One region of the Paenibacillus sp. LK1 genome, then DNA from elsewhere that is predicted to be linked to it. Evidence: riboswitches for the same ligand, from Rfam matches in the RefSeq annotation. Region 1 holds a riboswitch; the other holds the start of a gene.

Region 1 (7,638 bases):
TTAAATCTTCGAATTTTGAGGTCGGATACATCAAGAATTACCTCGTATTAATTTATCGGTTATGTATCCGCTATCATTTTAAATAAATCAATGAATTACCAAAGGAGATTCCATATTATGACCAACCAAACGAAATATCCTTTCCAGGATACAACGCTCGAACTGGATACACGTGTAAAGGACCTCGTGTCCCGTCTGTCGGAAGATGAGAAAATCGAATCGATGCTGCAATATCAACCCGCAGTAGAACGCTTGGGTATCGCAGCATATAAACACGGTACAGAGGCAGCTCATGGTCTGGCCTGGCTTGGCGAAGCGACTTCCTTCCCGCAGCCGGTAGGGCTAGCATGCACATGGGATGCGGATCTGATGAAAGAGATCGGCTCCGTGATCGGAGACGAGGCACGTGTATTTTACAAACGCAATCCAGCAGTAAACGGTCTGACTCTGTGGGCACCTACGGTTGATATGGAGCGTGATCCACGTTGGGGTCGGAACGAAGAGGCTTATGGTGAAGACCCGGAACTGACTGCTGAGCTGACAACGGCCTTGGTTAAGGGAATTCAGGGCGATCATCCGAAGTATTACAAGGCAGTTGCCACGTTGAAGCATTTCCTTGCTAACAATAATGAAGTGGACCGTGGCAGTGGTTCATCGAGCATTGATCCACGCAACATGCGTGAATATTATCTGAAGGCATTCGAGAAACCGTTTAAAGAGGGCGGCGCACAGTCAATGATGACCGCGTACAACTCAATTAACGGTACACCAGCATTGCTGCATCCGTTTGTAAACGAGATTGTGAAGGGCGAATGGGGCATGGATGGCTTCATCGTGAGTGATGCAGGGGATGTCATGGGGATCAAGAACGATCATAAATACTATGATTCCCACACACCAGGAACAGTAGAGTCCGTCAAAGCCGGAATTGACAGCATTACCGATGATGCGGATCTTTCGAAACAGGCACTGCGTGAAGGGCTGGAGCAAGGCACACTCACAATGGAAGACATCGATCTGGCGTTGTTCAATACGTTCCGTGTGCGTTTCCGTCTGGGTGAATTCGATCCGGCTGAGGGCAATCCATATGCTTCGATCGGTGAAGAAGCAATGATGACGGAGAAGGCGAAGGCCCTGTCACTGAGAGCAGCGAGAGAACAAGTGGTACTGCTTAAAAATGATAAAGGCACACTGCCGCTGGATAAAACAAAATCCGGCAAAGTGGCTGTGATTGGCCAACTGGGCGGAACAGTCTATCGTGACTGGTATGCAGGCACCATGCCATATAGCGTATCCCCGCTTGAAGCGATCAGTGGCAAAGTAGGCGGCGACAAGGTTGCATTCAAGGATGGCAATGACCGCATTACATTGACTTCAGTGGCAAGCGGTAAGGCTGTCGGATTGGCTGAGGATGAGAAATCATCCATCATTGCTTCGGGAAATGCGGAGACATTTACACTAAGTGACTGGGGCTTTGGCAGTTACACGCTGAAGGCAGACAGTAATGGGAAATACCTGACGACGGATGAAGAAATGGTTACGGCATCAGCGGATGAAGTATATGGCTGGTTTGTGAAGGAAGTATTCCATCTGTTGCCACAACAAGACGGAAGCGTGGGGCTGACGACTTGGAACGGTAAAACAGTAACGGCACCCAATAATGGAAACGATGCGTTTGCGGTATCCGAAGAGTTGAAATCTTTCGGTGCTACGGAAACGTTCAAAAAGGATATTGTGGTGAATGGATTGGAAGAAGCGGTTGCGGCCGCGAAGGAAGCGGAGACGGCGATTGTATTTGTCGGCAACAATCCGCTTGTAAATGGTAAAGAAGAGATCGACCGCCCAAGTCTGGACCTGGCTGAATCCCAGCAGCGTCTGGTTGAAGCCGTGTATGCAGCGAATCCAAATACCGTTGTAGTTATCGTGGGAAGTTACCCGTTCACGTCCAACTGGGTGCAGGAGAATATTCCGGCTGTATTGTATACATCCCATGCAGGACAAGAGTTGGGGAACGCTATAGCTGACGTATTATATGGCGATTATGCACCAGCAGGCCGCCTGAATATGACGTGGGTACAATCCGCAGATCAGCTGACTGATATCAGAGACTACGATATCATTCAATCCGGACGTACGTATCAGTATTTTGAAGGTGATGTACTGTATCCATTCGGACATGGATTAACGTATGCATCGTTTAAATACAGTAATTTGGAGCTGAACCCGGCCCAAGCTGGAGTCGAAGAGATCATTACTGTGCATGTGGACGTGACAAATACAGGTACGATCGCCAGTGATGAGGTTGTACAGTTGTATGTGCGTGCCGGACAGTCCCGTGTGAAACGTCCACTCAAAACGTTAAAAGGTTTCCGTCGTCTTCATATTGAAGCTGGAGCTACAGTAAAAGTCAGCTTCACACTGCCAGTTCAGGAACTGGCGATCTGGGATGTAACCCGTGATCGTTATGTGGTCGAAAGCGGCACCTACTCCATTATGGTGGGCAAATCTTCTGCCGATGTTCAGCTTGTTGCTGACCTGACAGTACAAGGGGAGACCATTCCTGCACGTAATCTGGGTGTGGCTACGCGCGCCGAGAATTACGATGCATACTTCGGTGTAGATCTGGATGAGAGCAAAGAAGGCGGAACTTCTGTCCGTGTGATTGGTGAACAAGGCTGGATTGCCTTCAAGGATGCAGATCTGGGCAGCAATGCAGCAGCGATTGAAGCTCGTGTATCATCAGAGCAGGCAGATGCGGTATTGGAAGTTCGACTGGGTGCACCTGACGGTACACTGGCAGGACGCGTGGAACTGGCACATGGCGAGGCACAGCAGTGGTCCACGGTTAAGGCAGACCTGAAAGGCGTATCAGGTCAACAGGATGTATACCTTGTGTTGTCCGCAGGAGTACGTGTCAGCCATTTCGAGATTCATTAAGTCGGATAAAAAGCCTTTCAAGATAAACAAATAGAATGATGGTAAATGAAAAAAGCCTCCGAAGGAATTCGGAGGCTTTTATTTGCATTCACAGGCTTCGTTTAGATTGAGGAATCAGCGGTTACTCGTTCTCTTGCTGTACGAGCAGCGTCCACCATGATGCTCAATGCATCTACAACTTCGGCTTTACCACGTGTTTTCAGTCCGCAGTCAGGGTTCACCCAGAACAGATCTGCTGGCAGCACTTGAAGTGCACGCTCGATCATATTCAACATCTCGTCCTTGCCTGGAACACGCGGACTGTGGATATCGTATACACCGAGTCCGATGCCTTTGTCATACGTATTCTGCTCGAAGCTGCCTACCAGTTCCCCATGGCTACGGGATGTCTCGATGGAGATCACATCTGCATCCAGGTCGCTGATGGCTTCAATAATATCATCGAACTCGCAGTAGCACATATGGGTATGCACCTGCGTTGTTGGTTTTACGGTTGCAGTAGCCAAACGGAAGGATTCCACGGCCCATTGCAGGTACTCATCCCACTTGCTTCGTTTGAGAGGAAGTCCTTCACGCAGAGCTGGCTCATCGACCTGAATCATCTCAATGCCTGCTTGCTCTAGCGCTTCAACCTCGTCCCGAATGGCGCGAGCAATCTGGTAGGATACTTCACTGCGTGGTATATCCGAGCGGACAAAGGACCAGTTCAGGATCGTTACCGGACCTGTGAGCATGCCTTTTACCGGTTTGCTGGTCAGTGTCTGGGCATAGGCTGTTTCTTTTACCGTCATCGGTTCATTGAACAGCACATCTCCATAGATTACAGGTGGCTTCACGCAGCGTGAGCCGTAGGATTGTACCCAGCCATTTTTGGTGAAGGCAAATCCGGTCAGCTTCTCACCGAAAAACTCGACCATATCGGTACGTTCGAACTCACCGTGTACCAGCACATCCAGACCAATTTCCTCCTGGATGGTAATCCACTCCTGGATCTGTTCACGAACATAGGCATCATATTGCTCCGCATTCCACTCCCCTTTACGGAAGAGTGCACGTGCTTTGCGCACATCCGCCGTTTGCGGGAAGCTGCCAATGGTTGTTGTTGGCAGCAGTGGGAGCGACCATTTCTGCTGCTGCAGCTCACGTCGCTCCTGGAATGACGCGTCGCGAAGCAGCTGCTCATCAGCATGCACCCCTGCAGGCGCACCACTCAGGCGTGTCCGTGATTCGGACTCGCTCAGCAGGCGCACCGCTTCGGTGCTCGCCTGGGCGCGGCGGCTGGCTTCCGCCAAAGCCGCTGCCTGGTCCGCCTGCTTCGCACCGCCGGACAACAACGTGCCGAGCGTCGCTATTTCCTCCAGCTTCTCGTCGGCAAAGGCCAGGGCATTGCGCAGTACCGGATCAAGCGCGCTCTCTTGAGCGGCAGTAACCGGTACATGCAACAGGCTGCAGGAAGGCTGAATGATCAGCTTGCCTTCGGCTGCGAATTCAGCTACCTGCTCCAGCAGCTTCGCCGTCTCTGCGAGATCGGCGCGCCAGATGTTGCGCCCGTCGATGACACCGGCGCCCAACCATTTATCCTGCGGGAAGCCATGCTCCCGCAGGCTGGCGAAGTTGCCTTCATAGCCGTGGACCAGGTCCAGGCCGATTCCGGCAACAGGCAGAGCTGTGACGACCGGATAAGCTTCCACCGATTCGAAATACGTTTGAAGCAGCAGCTTCAACTCCGGTGCAGCTTGTGCCAAGGCAGCATACACCTGTTGCAGCAAAGCCTCATCTTCGGAAGAGACGGCCAGCGTCAGAGCAGGCTCGTCGATCTGTACCCACTGTACGCCTTCTGCTTGAAGCTCAGACAGAAGCTGGGCGTATACGGGAACGAGGCGAGTGACGATTTCTGCGAAGCGTTCCGCGTCATAGCCTTTGGCGAATCGTACATACGAGTACGGACCGACAACGACTGGTTTACCTTCCAGCCCAAGCTCCTGCTTCGCTTCGCGATAGGCGGCAAGGGGTTTATTTTCAAGCAATGCAAATGCAGTATCATTATGAATCTCAGGTACGATGTAGTGATAGTTCGTGTTTAGCCACTTGGTCATCTCACAGGCTGTTGCCTGATCATTACCCCGGGCCATGGCGTAGTAGGTAGATACGGATACGGGTCCGCCTGAATGGTTAAAGCGCTCAGGAACGACGCCAAACATCGCGGATACGTCAAGAATATGATCATAGTAGGAGAAGTCGCCTACAGGAATCAGATCGAGCTGCTGTGCCTGCTGTTTCTTCAGATCCTGCAACCGAAGCGTGGTTAGCTCCTGATGAAGCGTAGATTCATCGATCCGGCCAGCCCAGAAGGACTCCAGTGCTTTTTTCCATTCGCGTCCCGCACCGATGCGGGGGTAACCGAGGTTGCCTGTCAGTACTTGTGGCTGTTGTTGCTGTGATTGCGACATGTAAAATTCCTCCTCATTTATAATAAGTGAACCCATCAAGTTGAAGCTATTGTGGTGTGCTTCTTTTGAAAGCATCAAAAAAAGGCATTCCTTCCGATTCCATAACCCGAGAAACAGGCATCATGAATGACGACTGTGCACAAAGATAGAATGGGAAAGAACACCTGCTATAAGTAGTTGTAGCGGCTGCTCTAACACCTCCCTATCTTCCGTAGGTCATGCGATGCTGTCGAAACAGGCAGGTCTCCTGGCTTGCGGATCATGGCCATATGCATTCCTTCCCGGTGGTTGCACCAGTGGATTATATGCATAGACTCCCCGTATACAGTGGCGGGACCGCGACGGACTTACACCGTGCTTCCCTTTTAAGCCTGACCACGCATGTAGCGCGGTCGGCACCTGTTTCCGTGTGCAGAAATGTGCGTACACATCTCCGGCTATGAAATTGGCGACCAAGCATAGATGATAGATTGTATCATGATGCAATCGTCGTATACTTGCTCTTCTGCTACCAATCATAGACGATAACCAACGGGCTTGCAACATATATCATTAATCCGATCGGAAATAAAATAATGTTCTATTAAACCTTGATTTAATGGCAGATTTGGCTCCTTAAAATGAAGCAAATCATCGCCCACGCTATGCTTGATTCCCCTAAATAAAAAAACGTTACCATGCATCTAACTGCATGGTAACGATTGTCTGGTCTGCCATTGTTGCACCCACATTAACGATGCGCTGATTACGACTGCCGCGAAAAGGAAGAGACACATCACGCTCAGCTGCGATATAAGGCCCATCGATAATGACGTCGCATAGCCGGGATAACTCCGCCCGCGACGGGTCTGTAATCAGTTCCTCATACACAAACCCCGTGTAGGCCCATACAGTCAGATCAGGTCGAGCAGCCCGAAGCTGCCGAACCCAGGAGGCGCATTCTGCGGCAGAGAAAAAAGGATCACCTCCGCATAACGTTACCCCTTCCAGCAAGGGATGTGAGGTCACTTCATGCAAAATCTGCTGCTGCCTCTTCTCCGTAAAGGGTTCGCCTGCCCGGAAGCTCCATGAGCCGGGACTGAAACAGCCCGGACAAGCGTGGCGGCATCCGCTGATGAACAACACGGCACGCAGGCCAGGCCCCTCATTCACTGATTCCGGGATGTAACCATACAGATTCACCGATGTTTCACCCGGTCTCTCACTTCGGCCTGCTTCGCGCCATTGAAGCGCACTTTATAGTCACCGGTCAGATATCCCGTAACCCGGCGCAGTCGCTGGAAATGCACATGGTTTTCATGAGCCTCACATCCGGGACATACATCTCCAATAACGCCCTCATAGCCACAGGACGGACAACGGTCAATCGGGTGATTAATGGAGAAATACCCGATGTCCTGGGCAAGCGCGTATTGAACGATTCGTTGGAAAGCGGCGGTATTGGCCCGTACATTCCCGTCGAGTTCGACATATGAGATCGCTCCGGCATTACATAGGGAGTGGAAGGGAGCTTCCAGTTCAATCTTGCGATAGGCATGAAGCGAATGATAGACCGGAATGTGAAATGAATTGGTGTAGTATTCCCTGTCGTTGACCCCTGCTATGCTGCCGTATCGCTCTCGATCGATCTTGGTGAATTTGCCGGATAGGCCCTCAGCGGGCGTAGCGAACAAGGTGATATTCAGGTTATGCTGCTCACTCACCCGGTCGCAGAACTCTCTCATCGTACGAATGATATTCAAGGCTTCTCGATGTACATGGAGGTCTTGTCCATGGTGACGGCCATATAGAGCGGTCATACATTCTGCAAGTCCGATAAAACCAAGGGATAACGTACCATGTTTCAACAGATCGGCCACCGGTTCATTCGGAGCCAAATGTTCACCGCCTTCCCATACTCCTTCCCGCATCATGAAGTCCGATGCTTTGGCAGGTTGGTTCATCTGAATTCGATACCTGTGTAGCAGACCGTCCGTAGCATTGTGCATGACCGATTCCAGCGCAGTATAGAAGCCAGCCCGGTCAGCAATGGCTCTTGCTCCCTGGCAGATCCCGTATCGAATGCCGAGCTTGACCAGATTGATGGTATTAAAAGACAGGTTCCCTTTGCCGCTCTGACGATTGCGTCCGAAGCGATCAGCCAGTGTACGTGTCCGGCATCCCATCGTCGCAATGATCGTATCGGGATCTTCCGGTTGATAATAGGGCAGGTTGAAGGAAGCATCCACATTGACAAAGTTCGGATACATGC
Region 2 (7,638 bases), on a different contig from region 1:
CTCATGAGGATACCTCTCCTTGTACAGATGAATCAGCAGAAGCTGATGAAGACTCCGTAGGTTGAGTCTCGTTCGTGCCACCAGATACACCCGCACTTGCAAATGTCGCCATCTCGTTCAAAATGCGGCATGACGCATCAATCAGATGAAGACTAAGCACGCCTCCGGTACCTTCACCCAGTCGCATGTCCAGATCCAGCATGGGCTTCAGGCCCAGTTCACGCAGCAACGCTGCATGTCCACTTTCATGCGATGTGTGGGAAGCAATCATGTATTCTGCGCTGAGCTGAGCAAGATGACTCGCAATCAACGCGGCAGCGGTGGAGATAAATCCATCCACGACAACCGGGCATCCGTTTGCAGCAGCAGCGAGAATCACGCCTGTCAGTCCGGCAATCTCCAGTCCGCCCACTTTGCACAGTACATCGAGTGCATCGTCTGCATTCGGAGCATTCACGCTGAGGGCCTGGCTGACTACTGCGGCTTTGCGCTGCAAACCGACATCATCTACGCCTGTTCCCCGGCCAACCGCTGAAGCAGGTGCTGTTCCGGTTAATGCACACATCACCGCAGCGCTAGCAGTTGTATTCCCGATCCCCATCTCTCCGGTCACAAACAACTGCGTTCCCTTCGCAACCTCGGTGGAGACCACTTCAGCTCCTGCAAGAATGGCCTCAATCGCTTCGCCCCGGGTCATTGCAGCACCCTTCGCCATGTTGGCTGTTCCTTTGCGGACTTTGCGGGAGACCAGTTCTGGATGATCCAGATCCGCATTCACGCCGATATCCACACAGATCACATGAGCTCCAGCGTGGCGCGCAAGCACATTGACAGCCGCTCCCCCTGCTAGGAAATTCAGGACCATCTGCGGCGTTACCTCAGCAGGAAAAGCGCTAATCCCTTCTTCAACCACCCCATGATCCGCAGCCATAACGATGACAGCTCTTCGATCAAAGCAAGGCCGAGCCTCACCGGTGATTCCCGCCAGACGAATAACTAGCTGTTCAAGCTTGCCCAGACTGCCGGGAGGCTTCGTCAATGCATCCACATGCGCGGAAGCTTCAGCCGCAACTGCCTCATGTGGACCCACGATCCGACCCATTAACTGTTCCAACACCTGTTCATTATTCATACAGCCAGCACTTCCTTTATCAAAATATGGGGTCTCCCCCGCCTCATTCATTTCTTCTCTCGTCTTAGCAAAAGCTGTGGCAATCCATTGTCGGGATGATTCACCATGGCCGGGCTCACCCGGAAGATCTCCCGAATGTTCTCTTCCGTCATCAACGAATGGGGTGTGCCACTGCCTACACAAGTCCCGTCACGCAGCGCCAGAATATGATCGCAAAATTGCGCGGCCAGATTCAGATCATGCAGCACCGCCACAATCGTAATATGATTTTTTTGACGCCACGCTGATAACAACTCCATGAATTGCAATTGATATTTGATATCGAGAAAGGTGGTTGGCTCGTCCAGCAATAATAGCCTGGGTTCCTGAGCCATGACTTTGGCAAGCGCAACCCGCTGCCGTTGTCCGCCACTCAGTGCATCCAAAGGTCGTTCGGCCATGTCACTCAGACCCAACTCCTCTAACACCTTATCAACTACTGCTGCTCCATCCGACGTTTCTTTGCCAAGCCAGTTCTGATAAGGGTAACGTCCCATCTCGACAACATCTCTTACAGGATAAGAGATGGCCGGCAGACCATCCTGCTGCAAGACCGCAATCATACGTGACAAATCTTTACGGGTGTATGAGGAAATGTCGCGTCCATCAATCTGTATGCTGCCTACGTTCGGCAGTTCGGTTCCGGCAAGTAGCTGAAGTAGGGTCGATTTTCCACTGCCGTTTGGACCAACAACGCCCCACCATTCACCCTCTGTGACTTGCCAGTCCACCGCATGCAGAGCCCGATGGTTACCATACATTTTACCAGCTTCTTTGATTTCTATCATCGGCCGGCTCTCGGTAAGGTCTGTTTTCATGAATGTGCTCATGGCATCATCCCCTTCCGCAGCTTTTTGTTCCGGTGTAGCAGATACGCGAAGAATGGCGCTCCAACGAAAGCCGTAACCACACCCAGCGGAATTTCGGTTGGAGCCAGCAATGAGCGTGCAATCGTATCTGCCCAGACCATGAAGATGGCTCCCCCAATCGCTGACAAAGGCACCAGCAAGCGATAATCAGGTCCGACGATGAGCCGAAGAATATGCGGAATGACCAAGCCGACGAAGCCAATCACGCCGGATACGGAGACAGCGCCTGCGGTAAGCAGCGTACCCACAGCTAACACCGACAGTTTCAATCCATCCACCTTAACCCCGATATGAGCAGCCTGTCGTTCCCCCAAGGCAAGCACATTCAACGAACGTGCACGGCTCCAGAGGAAAATTAGCCCCAGTACAAAATACGGGAAAAGGATGGCCGTATACGACCACCCACGCAGTGCCAGACTTCCCATCGTCCAGTATATAATTTCATTAATTGTCTGCTTCGACATGGTCGACAGGAAGGAGACTACGGCTCCCAGGAAACTTTGCATGACCACGCCAGCCAGAATCAGGCTGTGTGTCGGTATTTTGCGTCCCTCACGAGCGAGGGCCAGTACAAACCACAATGTGATTACTCCCGTCAGAAACGCGACCAGTGGCAGAGTCCAGATCCCAATCAGTGCATACTGCAATCCGAAAAAAATCAGAAAAGCCGCACCTACCGATGCACCGGACGATACGCCCAGGGTAAACGGATCAGCCAGAGGGTTACGAAGAACCCCCTGGAATCCAGTTCCGGCAATCGCCAGCGATGCACCTACAAGCACGGCAAGCAGTACACGTGGGAATCTGACCTTCCATATAATCTGTTCTGCTGCTGTATTCCAGTCAGGAACAATCCAGTCGCCCAGCCAGGGAATGCGATGAAGCAAGATACCCGCAATGTCCCGGACAGGCAGGGCAACCGAACCGATGCCCGTGCAGATGAGCACGGTTAACACAAGCAGCACAATTCCGGCCGTTCCGTACACTGCCAGCTTTTTACTCATTTGAACAGATCAGGGTAGATCGCTTTGGCTACTTCTTTCAGACCTTGGGTTACCCGTGGTCCCGGACGGCTCAACAGGTTGGCATCCAGACCGATGACTGCATCGTTCTTCACAGCCGTGATTTGATCCCATCCGCTGCGTGCTTTGATGATTTGATCCAATGTTTTGGAATTTTCATCAATAACATCGTTCGCATACAGAATGACGTCCGGATTGGAAGCAATAATGTTCTCTTCATTAATCTGGTTCCAGCCAGTCAAGTCGGAAGCTACGTTGTTTCCTCCGGCCAGTGTGATCAATTCATCCATGAATTCGCCTTTACCCACAGTCCAGCCTGGGGAGAACTCAACATATACTTTTTTCTTTTCTTCTGGTTTAACTGCCTTCACAGCTTCAGTTACATCAGCCACATCTTGTTTCATCTGAGTGGTGATCTCCTGTGCTTTTTCCTGATGATCCGTGATTTTACCAAATGTTTCAATGTTATTCATCACATCATCCACTGATTTAGGATCTGTTTTGAAAATGGTAATGCCCAGATCGCGCAGTTTCTTAACAGACTCTTCGCTCATCGAGATACCTGTAAATACGATATCTGCTTCAGCCGCAATGATAGACTCTTCATTAGGCTTTGTTATGCCGCCCATTTTTGGTTTCTTCGTTGCTGCTTCCGGATAATCGTCATAGTCGGATACCCCTACGATCTGCTCGTCCAATCCGAGTGCGAACAGGGATTCCGTTTCAGCTGGAGATACAGATACGATTTTGGCTGGTGCTTTGTCAAAGGTAAATGATTCACCCGTAGCATCTGTAACCGTGAGTGGATATTGTGTTTTGAGATCTGTCTGCGCCTGTTCCTGGGATTGCTCCTGTGCAGGTTGCGAGGTTCCTGTGCCCTCGTTCGTTGTTGTTGTACCACATCCGGCCAACGTCAGTGCCAGCATCGCTGCGCTCAGCAGTGACGCTACGCCTTTCCATGTCTTGAAATTCATTGTGTTCATTCTCCCCTTCTCTATCCATTCTAGTGAGTAGTGCTCCTGTCCCAATTCCGCTTGAATTTGTGTTCCGAAAAAATAAAATCCCCAATCCTTGGGTCAGGATCAGGGATGACGTCTCGCATGTGGCGATCTATGCATGGTCAGCTTGGCGCTGTATATGCACAGAGAACTGCCCGAAACGCTGTCCTTTCCTCGAAGGAACACCGGTTTGTACGTCCAGGGCAGGTAACCTGACTTACAGGAATTCATCCTGATTTACAGTGGCGGGACCGTGCCGGATTTACACCGGCTTCCCTATTTCACCCGTTTGCCGTTCATGGCCTCATATGAACCCATGAAACATTGCTGCATGCACGCGGGACCCTTGGTCGCTAATATTGTTCAACCATTCAAGTGAGCATCTTGCATCCTTGCTAGAGCTTGTTGAGCTTCCATCAATGACGCACTTGCTAAGTCACACTTCTGTTGTGATTATAGGTTATATTGTACATCCTTACAACCCGATTTACGGAAAAGTCAATCTGGTTCCAACCCAGTTGCCCCCATCACCATCCAGCCGGATCTTGATCGCTTGTCCTGGTATCACCTGCGTATCCCAAAATCCTTGATCTGGAATGAGACGTGATACCATATAACGAATAACACCGCCATGTGTAATTACGGCTATCTTTGGCACGTTTAAGCTGCGAGAGTGCAGTATTGGTGAAAAGGACATCAGACTCTCTTTCAGAAATGAATCAATTCGCGCAGTAAATGCTGTCCAAGGCTCGCCACTCGGTGGCGTTACCTCCTGGGGCGCATCGATCCAGTCTCGGTACTGCGGATTGTCCTTGAGCTGATCGTAGGTCAACCCCTCCCACTGACCAAAGTCAATCTCCCTTAGTCGGGGATCAAGCTTGGCCTGTCCCGCTTGGGACGGCGCAATGTGTGTAAGTGTCTGCTGACAACGCAGCAGATCACTGCAATACAGGGCTTCGCATGTGATATTGCTGAATTGCTCACGCAGCGAAGATAGCTCCTGCTCTGCTCCGGGCAACAGTCCGATGTCGGAATGCCCTAGATATCTTTTTTCCAAATTCCACGCCGTTGTCCCGTGACGTATCAAAATAAGCTCACGACTTTGCATGCCACTAGGTCCAGCTTCTATCTCCATAACAGTGCACCTCCAGCAGACCATATCCCTAAGGTGACCAACCAACATACTAAAACAAAAGAACCTGCCGACCAGAACATAAGCCGTGTTGTTCGTACAATATCTTCTGCTTCCATCCGCCTTGTAGGCTCGCCCATATATGCGCGAAATGAAGCCTCGCCGTGATATACGTTATGCCCGCCAAGTCTTATGCCCAGCGCTCCAGCCACCGCCGACTCGGGGAAACCGCTATTTGGGCTTGGGTGCAGTCGTGCATCCCGGGACACCATACGTGCAGCCCCTCTGGCATCCATCTTCATGAACCAGGCTCCTATAATCAACAGCAAGGCGGTAAGCCGCGCGGGAATCCAATTGGCCCAATCATCCAGACGGGCAGACGCCCAGCCGAGATGCAGATATTTTTTATTTTTATAACCTACCATGGAATCCAGTGTATTCACCGCCCGATAGGCCATGGCAAGGGGTGCACCACCAATCAGGGCATAGAACAGTGGAGAGACGATAGCATCCACGATATTCTCCGCCACAGTCTCCACCGTTCCCCGTACAATCTCCGGTTCATCCAGATGAGCCGTATCACGTCCTACAATCATACCCAGTGAACGTCTCGCCGCAGGCCAGTCCTGTTGACTCAGATGGCGGTAAACTTCCATGCCTGCATCCTTCAAACCTTTCGAGGCAATGGTGGTTGCTATTAGCGCCACTTCTGCCACAACCGAAACAGCGGGATGAATAAGACCCAGCACATAGATTAATCCCCAAGTCAGTGCAAAAGAACCGCCCGCAATCAAAAGGGGAAATAAAACGCCAGCTCTTTTGAGAGCCTGGTTCGAATCCACCCGCGACCTTATCGCCCGCTCCAGTGCAGAGATGGCCTTTCCCATTCCAATCACCGGGTGGGGAATCCAGCGTGGATCACCGATGCAGCGATCCAATATGTATGCTCCTATAATAATCCAGGCTCCAGCCATTCCCGTCCAGATCGGCCAGGAAGCCCATTGATGCAGCAGAGATGTCATTGCTTGTTATTCCTCTCTTTCCACTCCTGCGCGGCTTGCAGGCTTTCCGTTATTGTGTCATACACCAGCCTGCCAATCGCTGCACCCATGACTGTAGCCGTCCCGGCGTAACTGATGAGCGGTTTATTTACATCAGCCTGACTTACCGCGAGTACGATGGCATCCGTTGTTGTTCCGGTTGCAGTCAGACCATTCTCTGAATCCGCCACACCGAAATCAGCTAACGCAGCGACCTTCGCCTCCACCGCAGTCTGAATGGCATTCACCATCGCTCCAGCAGTCATACGCCCATTCATCCACAACATGATATTGATCGTACCGGGAGTATAGGTTGAAGCCGAAACCTTCCCAATTTTCTGGGACACCGTCCCATTGCTCATCTTATTCCCCGCAGCATCAAATACGGTTCTTGCAGAACCTGCCCGTGCAGCATTGGATACCCCTGCTGTAGTGCAGCAAAGTAATCCGAACTCATCACTTGCGTATTCCTGGATCGCTGTGTGCTCCAATCGAACCGCAGTCAGAAGACCGGCACATTGATCCTGCTGCTCCTGCCATTCACTCAACAGATCAGCAATATCACGAGGTGGATCATCACAGCGATAATGTCTGTCGACATAGATGTTGAATATACGATTCAGTTCAATCATGCCGCCTCCATACACAGCACTGGAAAGGGCTGTTACAGCAGAAGGACTGGACGCTTTAATATGCCGCTCATGTGCGGAGACGTGTAATCCAGGCCACACAGAAGATCTGTATTCGTTCTGGTCCTTTATTACATGGGAGTAATAATTATAGAATGGCAGTGCCATCGCTTTGTCCCCCTGCCTCTAACCCGGTTGTCGGATTAGGCGTAATTACGCTTCCCATGGTTTCCAGCATACGTCCGTTAGCCTCCGCGTCCTTGACCGCAAAACGTACATGTCGTTCCCCAAGTCCGGGATACATCGCGCAGCTTCGGATCAGTATTCCCCGTTCACCGAGAGCAGCCTGCATGGATGTCGCTGTCCATGGTTCTGGAAGAGCTGCCAATATAAAGTTCGCTTCCCCTCGCGTTACCTTACATCCCAAAGCTTCCAGACCTTCCGTTAATCTCTTTCGCTCGTGTGACACCAGTGCCAATGTCTCCTGTTCAAAATTTTCCCCACTGCGCAGACAGGCTTCTCCTGCGATCAGTGCAAGCCCATTCACACTCCAGGTGACCTGTTTCTCTGTCATGGCACGAATCAGTTCGGGACGCCCCATCGCATAACCCAGACGCAGGCCTGGAATCGCATAAAACTTGGTCATGGAACGAATGATGATCACTTGCGGATACTCTTTCAAGCTGGATGCAAGCGATTGCCGTTGTGATCCAGGAATAAAGTCGATAAATGCCTCATCTACAACCAATATCGTGCCTGTTGTCTCTGCATTACGAG

Evidence for each region. A riboswitch is a leader RNA that binds a small molecule or an ion and turns the genes downstream of it on or off. The one in region 1 is predicted to bind cobalamin.
Region 2: another riboswitch for cobalamin. It lies ahead of CS562_RS09570 (ABC transporter substrate-binding protein); the one in region 1 lies ahead of metE (5-methyltetrahydropteroyltriglutamate--homocysteine S-methyltransferase).

What each region holds. Positions count from the first base shown of each region.
Region 1 is NZ_PEII01000007.1:115,202-122,839, forward strand. It holds gene CS562_RS16850 (glycoside hydrolase family 3 C-terminal domain-containing protein) at 118-2,937, shown strand; gene metE (5-methyltetrahydropteroyltriglutamate--homocysteine S-methyltransferase) at 3,039-5,387, opposite strand; cobalamin riboswitch at 5,608-5,805, opposite strand; gene nrdG (anaerobic ribonucleoside-triphosphate reductase activating protein) at 6,060-6,569, opposite strand; gene CS562_RS16865 (anaerobic ribonucleoside triphosphate reductase) at 6,566-7,638, opposite strand, start outside.
Region 2 is NZ_PEII01000003.1:522,374-530,011, forward strand. It holds gene cobU (bifunctional adenosylcobinamide kinase/adenosylcobinamide-phosphate guanylyltransferase) at 1-5, opposite strand, end outside; gene cobT (nicotinate-nucleotide--dimethylbenzimidazole phosphoribosyltransferase) at 2-1,132, opposite strand; gene CS562_RS09560 (ABC transporter ATP-binding protein) at 1,180-2,001, opposite strand; gene CS562_RS09565 (FecCD family ABC transporter permease) at 1,998-3,044, opposite strand; gene CS562_RS09570 (ABC transporter substrate-binding protein) at 3,041-4,045, opposite strand; cobalamin riboswitch at 4,246-4,393, opposite strand; gene CS562_RS09575 (histidine phosphatase family protein) at 4,548-5,195, opposite strand; gene cbiB (adenosylcobinamide-phosphate synthase CbiB) at 5,186-6,166, opposite strand; gene CS562_RS09585 (adenosylcobinamide amidohydrolase) at 6,211-7,029, opposite strand; gene cobD (threonine-phosphate decarboxylase CobD) at 7,010-7,638, opposite strand, start outside.